DNA from 3 places in the Murimonas intestini genome. Region 1 is predicted to be linked to each of the others. Evidence: predicted binding sites of a transcription regulator. Region 1 holds the regulator's gene; each other region holds the start of a gene.
What was found. Region 1 encodes NrdR, which represses ribonucleotide reductase genes. Its sites were predicted from a motif close to CACAANATNTTGTG; they were not measured.

Region 1 (4,595 bases):
CTGCTTTGTCACAAGGCTTCCCATGGATTCGATGTAATATTCATAGAGCCCTGTCAGCCTGATATCCTTTTCCACGCCCTTTTCATACCATTTAAAATATTCATTACCTGTCCTGTGGCCTTTTATGAGCAGTGAGCAGACAGCGCTCACCAGCTCCCTGGACGGATACAGCTCATAGCACTTTTCCAGTATCCCATACAGATCCTCTGAGAAGACCTTATAACGCATGGACACATCAGTCACCTGCATGGCGATGGTCTTAGTCATGGCTCCTTCCCTGCAGATGAATTTGAGCAGCTGGATATAGAAATCATCCAGCCTCTTCATCAGCATAGGCTCCTTGAGCAGCAGCTGATATGCCTCTATGTACATGATCGGGCTGCGGCAGCCATATATGAACTGCTGGCAGATAGCCCCGAGCTTGTCTGAAGGATGGTTTAAATACCTCTCCTGCAGATAGAACAGGATCCACTGGAGCACCCAGCTCTCTCTGTTCTGCAGAAACAGGCTCTCCACCTGCTCCTCAATATAGTCTACATACTTCAGGTCTTTATTATAAAATGTGGTCAGATACAGGTAATATCCCAGTATCTCCGGAGTATTCAGCTTTTCTTTATGGTCGTCCAGCCTGTCCAGAATAATGCAGGCCTCCTCTGACTTGTCCTCGGCAAACAGCATCTGGACATGAAGAAGTGTGATCATCGTGTTATCACCGCCGGCTCGCTGGTACGCCATGACTGCATCCTGTGTGTTTTCGATCCACGCGTTGATATCCATCTTGCGCATCCTGAAATCAATATAAGAACGCATCATAGCCGCCTGGGCCTTATGCTGCTTCCACACAGACTTGTCACGCGCCTGCCGGGACCTGGAAGCTGTAACAACAAACTCCAGCGTCTCATAGCATGTCTCTATCCTGACCCTGGCGAAATTCTTCCCCCCATGGAGTCTGCTCTCATCTATAATATAGGAGATATCATAAGAACTCCCCAAAAATTCATCTGTAGTCACCACAGGATGCTCAATTGTAAGAAACTCTGCATCAGACGTGATATCAATGCGCAGAAATCCCCAGCCATCCTTTGTGATCTGGACTTTTTCCTGAGTATTGGCAGTGACGGCATCAAAAACAGCTGTCCTCTTTTCAAGAGACAGGTGGATGGGATTCTTTCTTCCGCAGCCTATCAGGAACTCTTCCATACAGCTGTAGCTTACCGCCTGGTTTCTGATCCCTTCATATAGGGCCAGATGCTCCGGAGCGCATCTTTTTATCATTTTAGAGAATTCAGGGGACAGAAACAGCACATAAGCCTTCTGGAAATCCTGCATGGCCAGCTGGGTAAATTCCTCCATATCATGTATCTCGCTGGTGGAAGTCTTGATCACTGCCCTCTCTATCTCTATCCTGTATGGTATTTTATATTCTCCCAGGTTAGAGCAGATGGTGAATTCCCCTTCCAGGACATCCCCCTCCTGCATCCCCTTTGTATCAGCCTCATAGATTATTTTTGTCTCCACGCCAAAAAAGTCCGTAGGCTCATATGCCATGCGGGCGCTTGTGGAATAAATAAATCCCTTCATTTTCTTTTCTGCCGCGTTAGACAGCATAAAACTCCCTCTGAAGCTTTCACCCTTCTTCAGGACCAGCTCTATCTTTTCCTTAGGCAGAAGCATCTCAGGCGCTTCATATTCGTATATTCCATTTAACAGTTGTTCTATTCTTCTCTTCAAATTAGTCACCTGCGCTTATTTAATCTCGTCTCAGTATACCACTTTTTTGACATATTGTGCAACTGCCGGGCGATATTTGTCAAAAAAGCGGGGGCGGCGTGTTGCCGGGCACGGAGTGAACAGTAACGGGGCAGCATAAGCCGCCCCACCTATTTTAGCATCTTCTTCAATTCATCCATAAAAGTATTCACATCTTTGAACTCACGGTAAACAGAAGCAAATCTCACATATGCCACGGCATCCAGCCCTTTAAGCTTATCCATCACCATTTCTCCGATTACACTGCTCTCTATCTCCCGGTCCTCACTGTTAAAAAGCTCCACTTCTATTTCATCTATCAGCTGGTTGATGCGCTGTACAGGAATAGGCCTTTTGTAACATGCCCGAAGCACGCCGCTTTCTATTTTAGAACGGATATACTGTTCCCTGTTGCGGTCTTTTTTAATTACGATAAGCGGTATTGTCTCCACCTTTTCATATGTAGTAAACCGTTTTCCGCACTCGTCACACAGCCGGCGCCGCCTGATAGAGCTGTTATCATCTGCCGGCCTTGAATCTACTACCCTGGTATTATCCTGATTGCAATATGGGCACTTCATGACATGTCCTCCTGATCCTTCGCTGAAATCCGCAGCTGCTCTGTAAATGGCAGGCTGCCGCCATAAATCGTTACTGTGCACTCCGTGACCAGTAACCATAAATCTTCTTTTTTCTGAGTATAGCCAATCTTCTTCCTTATGTCAATCTTTAAATCAAAGCCAGCCGAATATATAGTAACATGACCTCATATATATAGTACAAATACCTGAATTCTACGGAGTTAGTATGCGAATCTGTGAGCTAAGGCAAAAAGAAGTGATCAACATATGCACCTGCAGATCTATCGGCTGCATCGGGGATGTGGATATTGACTGTAAGACAGGATGTATCCTGGCCATCATAGTCCCCGGCCCCGGAAAGATATGTTCTTTTCTGGGCCGGGAGACGGAGTATGTCATACCCTGGTGCTGTATACGCCAGATTGGGGACGACATTGTCCTTGTTGAGATCGATGAAGAAAAATTTTATAAAAAATGCGAGTGATCATTCACCATGTTTAATGAGTCCAAAGGCTTTTGAACATTCCATCACAAGCAGAGGGACCAGAATCAGCCCGAGTGCGGCCAGATACATCCACACAGGCAGGATAATGAGTCCGAAGGCCTCTGCTGCCGGTGTAAACACTACAGCTGCCACCAGCAGGACAGATATAAGGGCTGCCATATTCAGCTTTCTGTTTGTAAAAAAGCCTGTTTTAAACAGCGAGCGGTTGGAACGCATATTGAATGCCTGTACTACCTGTGAAAGTGCCAGAACCATAAACGCCATGGTCTGACCTCCGGCCGCTTCACCTGTCACCTGTATTCCGATCCTGAAGGCAATCAGGGAAAGAAGGCCGAACATAAGCCCCTGCAGGGCGATCCTCAGTCCGAACCCCCTGGCAAATATTCCCTCATCCTTTGGCCTTGGCTTCTGATCCATGATGCCCTCTTCCACTGCTTCCATTCCAAGAGCCACAGCCGGAAGCCCGTCTGTCACCAGATTGATCCACAGCAGCTGCATGGACAGCAGAGGCGTCTGGCGCCACAGTATCATGGCGCAGAACACAGTCAATACCTCTCCAATATTTGTTCCCAGCAGGAAACCTACCACCTTCTTAATATTGGCATAGATCCCGCGCCCCTCTTTTACAGCATCAACTATAGTTGCAAAATTATCGTCAGTCAGAGTCATATCCGCTGCACCCTTTGCCACGTCTGTCCCTGTTATTCCCATTGCGCAGCCAATGTCGGCAGCCTTCAGCGCCGGAGCGTCGTTTACACCGTCCCCTGTCATGGATACGATCTGGCCTTTAGCCTGCCATGCCCGCACTATCCTTATCTTGTTCTCAGGAGATACTCTTGCATACACAGAGATGTGCTCTACCTTTTCAGCAAATTCTTTTTCACCCATCTCATCCAGCTCTGCTCCCGTTACAGCCTGGTCACCTTCCCTTAGGATTCCCAGCTCTTTGGCGATAGCCGATGCCGTCACTACATGGTCCCCTGTGATCATGACAGGACGGATGCCTGCCTTCCTGCATACACTGACAGCTTCTTTCGCTTCCGGGCGGGGAGGGTCTATCATTCCCACCAGACCTTTAAAGGTAAGCCCGTTCTCCAGTTCGCTGCTGTTTAGTTCCTCAGGTATCTCCTCTATTTCTTTTACGGCAATTGCTATTACCCTGAGGGCCTGCCTGCTCATCTTCTCGTTCTCTTCCCTGGCCTTATCCACATTTCCTGAGACGCACCTGGAGAACAGCATATCACAGGCGCCCTTTACAATGACTGTATACCTGCCGTTCATTTCATTAATGGTTGTCATCAGTTTCCTGTCTGAATCAAAGGGAAGTTCTCCCAGCCTTGTATATTCAGAATTAAGCTCATCTTTTTCCATTCCGTTCTGGCATGCTGCCAGAATAATGGATGTCTCTGTCGGATCGCCAATATGCTGCACCTGCCCATCTTCCCTGATCTGGATGGAGCCGTCTGAACACAGGGTCCCCAGTTTTAAAAGCTCCCGCACCTTTTCTGAATTGCCGGCGCCTATATCCTCAGTCCCCTCTTCCCCGTCGACATAAGCCTTCACCAGCGTCATCCTGTTCTGTGTCAGGGTCCCTGTCTTATCGGAGCAGATGACGGATGCGCTTCCCAATGTCTCTACAGCGGGCAGCCTTCTTATAATAGCATTTTTCTTAACCATCCTCTGCACGCCTATGGACAAGACTATTGTCACGATAGCCGGCAGGCCTTCCGGAATGGCGGACACAGCAAGTGAGACAGCTG
Region 2 (4,595 bases), on a different contig from region 1:
TGATCCGGGTGATCAGCCTCAGGACTTTGGCGGGGGATATGCAGGAGGCGGTGACGGGGGTGCAGGCGGAGGCACAGAAGGCCCCCAGTCTCAGCCTAAAGTTATGCTGGAGGACTATTACATCAGCCAGGTTCCTATGCTTGCCGGAGAAGAGGCTTCGGTAAAAGCCACATTTATAAATACAAACAAGTCAGCATACATACAGAATATTAAAGTTAAGGTGGGAGTTCAGAATAATACACTGAAATTTAACAGAAAAAACTTTTATATTGACAAGGTAGACGCAAGGGGAACTTTTGAGGTCTCATTTACAGCTGAGGTACTTAAGGATACAGTGGAAAACACAGATATGCTCACTTTTACAATTGAGTATGAGGATAAAGAGGCAAAGGCTATAACAGAGACAGAGGATATTCTGCTGCAGCTTAGCCAGCCTATAGAGCTTGAGGCGGAGAGTCTGGATATTCCGTCAAAGGTCTATGCAGCGGAGACAATACCTGTTTCAATGAAGATAATGAATCTCAGCAGAACGAGGATATATAATGTAAGGTACACAATAGAGGCGGAAGGGCTTCTTCCCCTGGAAACTGCATTTGTGGGAAATATGGAAGCAGGGAGTGCGGCAGAAGGCACAGCGAAGATATTTATTGGGACTAAGGATATGAAGGATGCCGCCGGTTCACCGGAAAGGGGCAGTACAAAGAGCGGGGAAGCAGAGACGGAAGAGACAGAGAGCGGTGGAAACGGCGCAGCTGCTTCAGACGGAAGCGGTGAAAAAGAAAAATACGGGCCTACAAGCGGGATGGTCACGCTGAGCTATGAGGACGAGTTCGGAGAGGTATACACAAAGGAAATTCCATTTCAAACAACTATCAACAAGCCGGAAATACTGACGCCGGTAATCCCCAAGGAAGAGCCGGAGACGGCGGGACAGTGGTGGATATCTGTACTTGCGGGTTTCGGGGGAATCGCGCTGGTACTGGGAGTCCTGGGAGTGCGAAGGCTGTTTTTAAGAAAGGCTGATGATTATGCTGGAAAGAACTTCTGAAATAAATATATATAGAAAAGCCTATGAAAGACAGAACTCTGCCCTGCTGGGAGCAGCAGGCATGATATTTTCTGCTGTCTGTATTGTAGTGATCTGTATAACAGGGATACAGGGATCAGCTTATGGACGTTCCAGGGGGCAGATCAAGGCTGACGGCACGAAAACAGTTGTGACGCAGGAGCTTTTAGACTATCTGGGAACCCTGAAAACTGTAAGGTCTGCTGCGCCTGTCATAGAACTTCAGGGAAGTATTGAAATCGAAAACTATATTTATACGGGAACTATAACGGGAATAGATATAAAAAATTATCCGTTTGAATATGCGGCAGCCGGAAGGATGTCCGGGAGCAGTTTTGTCCAGATGGTGTTTGGAAGCCAGGTCCCAAAGGAATTTCAGAAAAAGGACGGGGGAAAAGTAAGTGATGCAGAGCGAGAGACTCTGCTTCAGAAGCTGTCTGAGGGAGAGATGAAACTTCAGATCGGAGAAGCTTACTCAGCTGATGGCAGTACGGGGACAGCCGCCGGGGCAGAAGATGCGCAGAACGTGCAGTCAGCCGTGATGTCTGGCATATTAAGGCAGACAGGGGACAGTCAGGACAACAGAATATATGTGGACATCACACAGATACAGAGATTCTGCCGGATGATGGGTGAGGAAGATACTCCTAAGAGCCTGGTCATTGGGCTTTATCACAAGAAGGATGCAGCTGAAGTGCTGAACACCTTAAACGGAATCGGGTTTAAAGGTGAAAATCCCTACCGCGGCAGGATTGAAGAACAGGGCGAGACAGATAAAAACCTGAGGATATACTTTGGCATGTCGGGGCTGCTTCTGCTGTTTTCGGGGCTGTATTTGAAAAAGGTAGTCTGGTAGTTACTGGTCACGGAGGGAAAAGTAACGTCTGGTAACGATAAAATTCCTCTTGCACGATACTACATGTTGTAATATAATTACTACTGCATGCTAGATATAGAACAAAAGGAGAACATTATGAACGTACAAGAATGGCTGGGTGAAGAGAACCAGTTAGGGATGGATATCTGGACTAATAAATACTGTAATCACGGTGAGGATTTTGAAAGCTGGCTGGGCAGGATCAGCGGCGGAAATGAGGAGATCGCTTCACTCATTAAGGAAAAGAAATTTTTATTCGGTGGAAGAATACTTTCAAACAGAGGTCTGGAAAACGAGGGACGGAAAGTGAGTCTTTCCAACTGCTATGTGATCGCTCCGCCTGAGGATGAGATTGAAAGCATCTTTGAGTGTGCCAAGAAGCTGGCCCGCACTTACAGCTACGGGGGCGGCTGCGGAATTGACATCTCAAAGCTGAGTCCTAAGGGAGCAAGGATCAACAATGCGGCAAAGGAGACAAGCGGCGCCGTTTCCTTCATGGAGCTGTATTCACTTGTGACAGAGCTGATTGGACAGAATGGGCGCAGGGGAGCGCTGATGATATCAATTGACTGCTCACACCCGGATGTGGAAAATTTTATTGAGCTGAAGACAGATCTGGACAAGGTTACAAAAGCGAATATATCTGTGAGGATCAGCGGGGACTTTATGGAAGCCGTAAAAGCGAACAAGCCTTTTAAGCTCCACTATCTGAGAAAAGCCACAGGTGAGCTGATTGAAAAAGCGGTGGATGCAAAGGAACTGTTCAGGCGTATAGCCGAGGTCAACTGGGACTATGCGGAGCCGGGCGCCCTGTTCTGGGACAGGGTGAAGGATTGGAATCTTTTAAGCAATACAAAAGAGTTTTCCTATGCAGGTGTCAATCCATGTGCGGAAGAGCCGCTTCCGGCAGGAGGAAGCTGCCTTCTGGGAAGCATTAACCTGTCAGAATTTGTCTGTGATCCTTTTACAGACCATGCATCCTTTGATTTTGATGGCTTTAAAGCGTGTGTAAAAGCATCTGTGAAAGCGCTTAATGAAGTGCTGGAGGAAGGGCTGCCTCTGCATCCGCTGGAAGAGCAGCGTGAAAGCGTGGCTGACTGGAGGCAGATCGGACTTGGCATCATGGGGCTTGCTGATATGCTGATAAAGATGGGCATCACTTACGGGGAGGATGATGCAGTCAGCCTCTGTGATGAGATAGGATTTGCCATGGCGGATACTGCCATAGCGGCCTCTGCCGTACTGGCAAAGAAGCTGGGGGCATATCCTAAATGCAGTATTGAAGATATCATCAGCACTCCATATTTCCAGGCAAATACTTCTGACGGCACCATCGAGCTTGTGAAGAAATACGGGCTCCGCAATTCTCAGCTGCTGACAATAGCGCCTACGGGAACGCTTTCCACAATGCTGGGGATATCCGGAGGGATCGAGCCTATATTTGCCAACTATTACGAGCGCAAAACAGAGTCGCTGCACGGAAGTGATGTGTACTACAAAGTCTACACGAAGATCGTGGATAAATATATGAAAGACTTTAAAATAAAAGATGACAGGGATCTTCCCGATTATTTTGTGACAGCCATGACACTTGATTATCATGAGAGGATCAATATGCAGTCCGTTTGGCAGCAGCATATAGATGCTTCCATCAGTTCCACTGTAAATGTGCCAAACCGTTTTACAGTGGAAGAGACTGAGAGCCTCTATCTCTATGCCTATGAAAAGGGCCTGAAAGGAATAACTATATTCAGGGATGGCTGCAAGCGTGTAGGCGTGCTGAGCACAGAAGAGGAGAAGAAGGGTGTGACTGCAGGAGACGGACTGGGACGCGGAGAGATCATTCTTGTAAATGATGATGTGGTCGGCAAGAAGAGAAAGCTGATCACAGGCTGCGGAAGCCTCCACTGTATAGCCCTGTTTGACCCCCACACAGGGGCGCTCCTGGAGACTTATCTGAGCAAAGGTTCTACAGGCGGCTGCAATAATTTCATGATTGGGCTGTCGCGTATGATATCCATCAGCGCAAGAGGCGGTATTGATCTCTATACCATCATAGACCAGCTTAATTCTACAGGCTCCTGTCCGTCATATACAGTCCGCAGAGCCACTACAAAGGATACGAGCAAAGGCTCCTGCTGTCCTATGGCGGTGGGGAATGCGCTTCTGGATATGTACAATGAAGTAAAGGCTGAGATCGCACTCAGGGAGAGCAGGGAAGAGGACAAGGATGTGCCTCCGAAGAAGGCGCCAAAGCCCAGGGCTATATCCAGCGTGGGAAAAAAGAAGATACTCTGCCCTGAATGCGGGGAACCTCTCGCTTTTGAAGGCGGCTGCAATGTATGCAAAAGCTGCGGATGGAGCAAATGTTATTAAGACTTAAAAGTCAGGCAACGCAGAAACAAAATAGATAATGTCGAAAAACAATGCGGATTATCGATAAAATTATCAGGTATTTCACAAGTGAAAGTGGACTTCACTACATGGAAGGGATATAATATTCATGTATGGGAGGAGGCTTGTTATGAAAATATCTGTATTAGTTGGGAATAATCCCGTTACAAATGAGTCTGACTGCGGACAAGTCATGTCACTGCATATCCAGACGGAAACACACAATATTTTGTTCGACCTTGGCAAAGACCGCCTTTT
Region 3 (4,595 bases), on a different contig from region 1:
GGCCCTGGATGCATTAGAGGAAGACCATGAGTATCTTCTGAAAGGCCAGGTATTCCCGGAGAGGCTGATCCATATCTGGATCAGCAGGAAGAGGGAAGAGGCCCGGCGGATAGCGGAAATCCCTCATCCGGCCGAGTTTTTGCAATACTATGATTTATAATTCTATTTGAAAAAGCTGTATTTTGCTCCCATAATCTGTTATACTATGCCTGGAATGCCCGCAGCAGGGGTATTTCAGGCGATTTTGATCTATGGAGGTATATGATGAAGAAAAAAAGCATTATTTTATTCCTTGCCCTCTGTCTTGCCCTTGGCGGCTGTCAGAAGAAGGATGAAGGGCCCACCAGAGTGGAAACAGGAATGTCAGAGATAGAAAACCAGTATTATGACAAAGCGCTGGAGAATTTCCAGGCTGCCCTCTCAGAAGATGATGAGGATGAGAAGCTCATGGCCTACCGCGGGGCCGGCATGGCTTATATGGGGCTGGGGCAGTATGATATGGCTGCAGCGTCATTTGAGGAGGCATTAAAGAGGACTACGGACAAGATGCCGGATACGAAAAAGGATATCCTCTACTATAAGGCAACCGCCCAGTATAAGATGGGGGATTATGAGGCTGCCGCTGCTTCCTGCAATGAGATACTGGGCATAAAAGGGGAGGCTGACGCCTATTATTTAAGAGGGGCAAGTTATCTGGCAAATCAGGAGCAGGACAAAGCGAAGATTGATTTTGATGCAGCTGCCGCCCTTGCGCCTAAAGATTATGACCTTTTTCTGAATATCTATATGTGCTATGAGGAGCAGAAGCTCTCCGCCAATGGGGATGAATACCTTCAGAAAGCCCTGGCCATCCAGGGGACGGAGACGAAGGATTATTATAACAGAGGAAGGATATACTATTATCTGGAGGACTACGAAGCGGCACAGAGAGAGCTGGTAAAGCCTGTGGAGGAAAAGGACGCTGCATCGCTGCTGCTCATGGGCAAGGTCTATATGGCCCTGAGTGACACGGCACACTCCAAAGTAATGTACCAGCAGTACATTGATGCATATGGAGAGACACCGGAGGCATATAATGGTCTGGCGCTGGCAGAAATGAGTGACGGGAATTATGACGCAGCGCTGGCAGATATAGCCAAGGGACTGGGCCTGGATGAAGAAAAGGGCAAACAGGAGCTGTATTTCAACGAAATCGTGGCATATGAGAACAAGAAGGACTTTTCCACAGCTAAGGTAAAGGCTGAGGCTTATGTGCAGATGTATCCCGGAGATGAGCAGGGGAAGAAGGAATATGACTTCCTGTCCACAAGATAGAGATATAAGGATCGGAGAATAAGAGGAATTTATGGCAGAATTATATGAAAATGACGAACTGCAGGAACGTGTCATCCTGGTAGGCGTCAGCATGCAGGATGAGGATGACACAGAGGAGTCCCTGGACGAGCTGAAGGACCTGGCGGACACGGCAGGCGCTGTGACAGTGGCAAAGCTGATCCAGAACAGGGAGCAGATACATCCGGGAACATATATAGGAAAAGGAAAAATAGCTGAGCTGAAGGAGCTGGCGCAGCTTATGGACGCCACAGGAGTCATCTGTGATGATGAGCTTTCTCCTGCCCAGCTGCGCAACCTGGAACAGGAACTGGATATGAAGGTCATGGACAGGACCCTGATCATCCTGGATATATTTGCAGCCAGGGCTTCCACCAGTGAAGGAAAGATCCAGGTGGAGCTGGCCCAGCTGAAGTACAGGCTGGCCAGGCTGGTGGGCCTGCGCAGCTCGCTTTCCAGACTTGGAGGCGGTATAGGAACAAGAGGGCCGGGAGAGAAAAAGCTGGAGATGGACAGGCGTCTGATAAAGGACAGGATATCCCAGCTGAATAAAGAGCTGGCTGAAGTAAAACGCCACAGGGAGGTCATCAGGAGCAGGCGGAGCAGGAACAATGTGCCTGTGGCTGCCATTGTGGGCTACACGAATGCGGGAAAGTCTACGCTTTTAAATACCCTGACAGATGCCGGGGTGCTGGAGGAAGATAAGCTGTTTGCAACGCTTGATCCCACTACAAGGACACTGAAGCTGGAGAGCGGACAGGAAGTGCTGCTGACGGACACGGTAGGGTTCATCAGGAAGCTGCCCCATCATCTGATAGAGGCATTCCGCAGTACTCTGGAAGAAGCAAAATATGCAGATATCATCCTTCATGTGGTGGATGCTTCCAATCCCCAGATGGAGAAACAGATGCACGTAGTCTACGATACCCTGTCTGAACTGGGGGTAAAAGACAAGACAGTCATCACCCTGTTCAATAAACAGGATAAGATACAGGAAAAAGAGCGCTTGAGAGATTTTAAGGCAGATAAGACCCTGAATATTTCTGCGAAGCAGGGAACGGGACTTGATGAGCTGAAGAGTGTGCTGGAAGAGATCCTTCAGGCGAGAAATGTGCTGATCGAGAGGGTATATCCTTACGATAAGGCGGGCTGTATCCAGCTGATCAGGAAATACGGCCAGCTTCTGGAAGAGGATTACCGTCCTGAGGGGATTTATGTCAGGGCATACATCCCTATGGAAATATATGGAATGACAGAAGTGTAGAATATGATTTGAGACAAGATATTGTTGCCGGATAAATGAGTGAAAAACAAGGATTTATGTAGAAAAATAGAGCGATTGAGCTGGTTTTTAAAGAATACCACATGCGAAAAGAAAAATAAAAAAACACTATATCTAGTTATTGCACAAAAAACAGCACATAGATATGGTGTTTTTTTGCCTTGACGCATATGGGAAACTTTGCTACAATGGGTGTAATCGGTTTTTCCGGTGCGGGGGAAAATCCGGAGTCTGCCCAAGGAGTGAAATAAGCGGCAGAGCTTCGTTTACCAGGATATAGGGGAATTATTTATTCGTTCGGAAGGAGAATTAGGATGTTTAAAGTTGTAAAAAGAGATGGAGAGGTTGCGGAGTTTAATCTGCAGAAGATCAGCAGTGCTATTGAAAAGGCATTTGATGCTGTGCAGAAACAGTACGACGATGATATTGTCAGCCTGTTAAGCCTTCGGGTGACTGCGGACTTCCAGGAAAAGATCAAAGACGGCACAGTGGATGTGGAAAGTATCCAGGACAGCGTAGAGAATGTACTTGTCCAGACAGGATACGCAGAAGTGGCTAAAGCTTATATCTTGTACCGCAAGCAGCGTGAAAAGATCAGGAATATGAAATCTACGATCCTTGACTATAAAGACATTGTAAACAGCTACGTAAAGGTGGAGGACTGGCGTGTAAAGGAGAACTCCACAGTCACATATTCTGTGGGAGGGCTTATCTTAAGCAATTCAGGCGCTGTCACTGCGAATTACTGGCTCTCAGAGATCTATGACGAAGAGATAGCCGAAGCACACAGGAATGCTGATATCCATCTGCATGACCTGTCTATGCTGACAGGATACTGCGCAGGCTGGTCCTTAAGGCAGCTGATCACAGAAGGCCTGGGAGGGATCGAGGGCAAGATCACATCTGCTCCGGCAAAACATCTCTCCGTGCTCTGTAACCAGATGGTCAATTTCCTGGGGATCATGCAGAATGAATGGGCAGGCGCCCAGGCGTTCTCCTCCTTTGACACATACCTGGCTCCGTTTGCAAAGGCAGATAAACTGACTTATCCCGAAGTGAAGAAATGTGTTGAATCCTTTATCTATGGTGTAAATACGCCCAGCAGGTGGGGAACACAGGCTCCGTTCTCCAATATTACTCTGGACTGGACAGTGCCGGATGACATGGCAGAGCTTCCTGCGATCGTAGGAGGAAAGCCCATGGATTTCTGCTATAAAGACTGTAAGAAGGAAATGGATATGATCAATAAGGCATTTATTGAGATCATGATCGAGGGTGATGCCAACGGACGCGGATTCCAGTATCCTATACCTACTTACTCTATCACAAAGGATTTTGACTGGTCTGACACAGAGAACAACAGGCTTCTCTTTGAGATGACTTCTAAATACGGCACACCTTATTTTTCAAATTATATCAACAGCGATATGCAGCCAAGCGATGTCAGGAGTATGTGTTGCCGTCTGCGCCTTGACTTAAGAGAACTCCGCAAGAAGACAGGAGGATTCTTCGGGTCCGGTGAGAGCACGGGTAGTGTGGGGGTTGTCACTATCAACCTTCCTCGTATTGCATATCTGTCAGACACTCAGGAAGAGTTTTACAGGCGTCTTGACCACATGATGGATATTTCAGCGCGCTCCCTGAAGATCAAGCGAACAGTAATCTCCAAGCTTTTGGATGAAGGGCTTTATCCATATACAAGACGTTATCTTGGCAGCTTTGAAAACCACTTTTCAACGATCGGCCTGATCGGAATGAATGAAGTGGGGCTGAATGCAAAATGGCTGGAGAAGGATCTGACAAACAAGGAGACACAGGAGTTTGCAAAAGATGTGCTCAACCACATGAGGGAACGCCTTGTTATCTATCAGGAGGAATACGGCGATCTGTACAATCTGGAGGCCACTCCGGCTGAATCAACCACATACCGCCTGGCAAAGCATGACAGGAAACGCTGGCCCAAGATCAGGACTGCAGGAAA

Region 2: the regulator NrdR is predicted to act here: its motif matches at 1,980-1,993, upstream of NSB28_RS11925 (adenosylcobalamin-dependent ribonucleoside-diphosphate reductase).
Region 3: the regulator NrdR is predicted to act here: its motif matches at 2,721-2,734, upstream of NSB28_RS12105 (ribonucleoside triphosphate reductase).

The regions. Positions count from the first base shown of each region.
Region 1 covers NZ_JANKBI010000012.1:41,819-46,413, reverse strand. The annotation lists gene NSB28_RS16115 (DUF5717 family protein) at 1-1,731, opposite strand, end outside; gene nrdR (transcriptional regulator NrdR) at 1,881-2,330, opposite strand; gene NSB28_RS16105 (YlmC/YmxH family sporulation protein) at 2,557-2,814, shown strand; gene NSB28_RS16100 (cation-translocating P-type ATPase) at 2,815-4,595, opposite strand, start outside.
Region 2 covers NZ_JANKBI010000007.1:15,292-19,886, reverse strand. The annotation lists gene NSB28_RS11935 (hypothetical protein) at 1-1,048, shown strand, start outside; gene NSB28_RS11930 (hypothetical protein) at 1,029-1,922, shown strand; gene NSB28_RS11925 (adenosylcobalamin-dependent ribonucleoside-diphosphate reductase) at 2,040-4,319, shown strand; gene NSB28_RS11920 (MBL fold metallo-hydrolase) at 4,468-4,595, shown strand, end outside.
Region 3 covers NZ_JANKBI010000007.1:57,965-62,559, reverse strand. The annotation lists gene glnA (type I glutamate--ammonia ligase) at 1-160, shown strand, start outside; gene NSB28_RS12115 (tetratricopeptide repeat protein) at 262-1,314, shown strand; gene hflX (GTPase HflX) at 1,346-2,596, shown strand; gene NSB28_RS12105 (ribonucleoside triphosphate reductase) at 2,929-4,595, shown strand, end outside.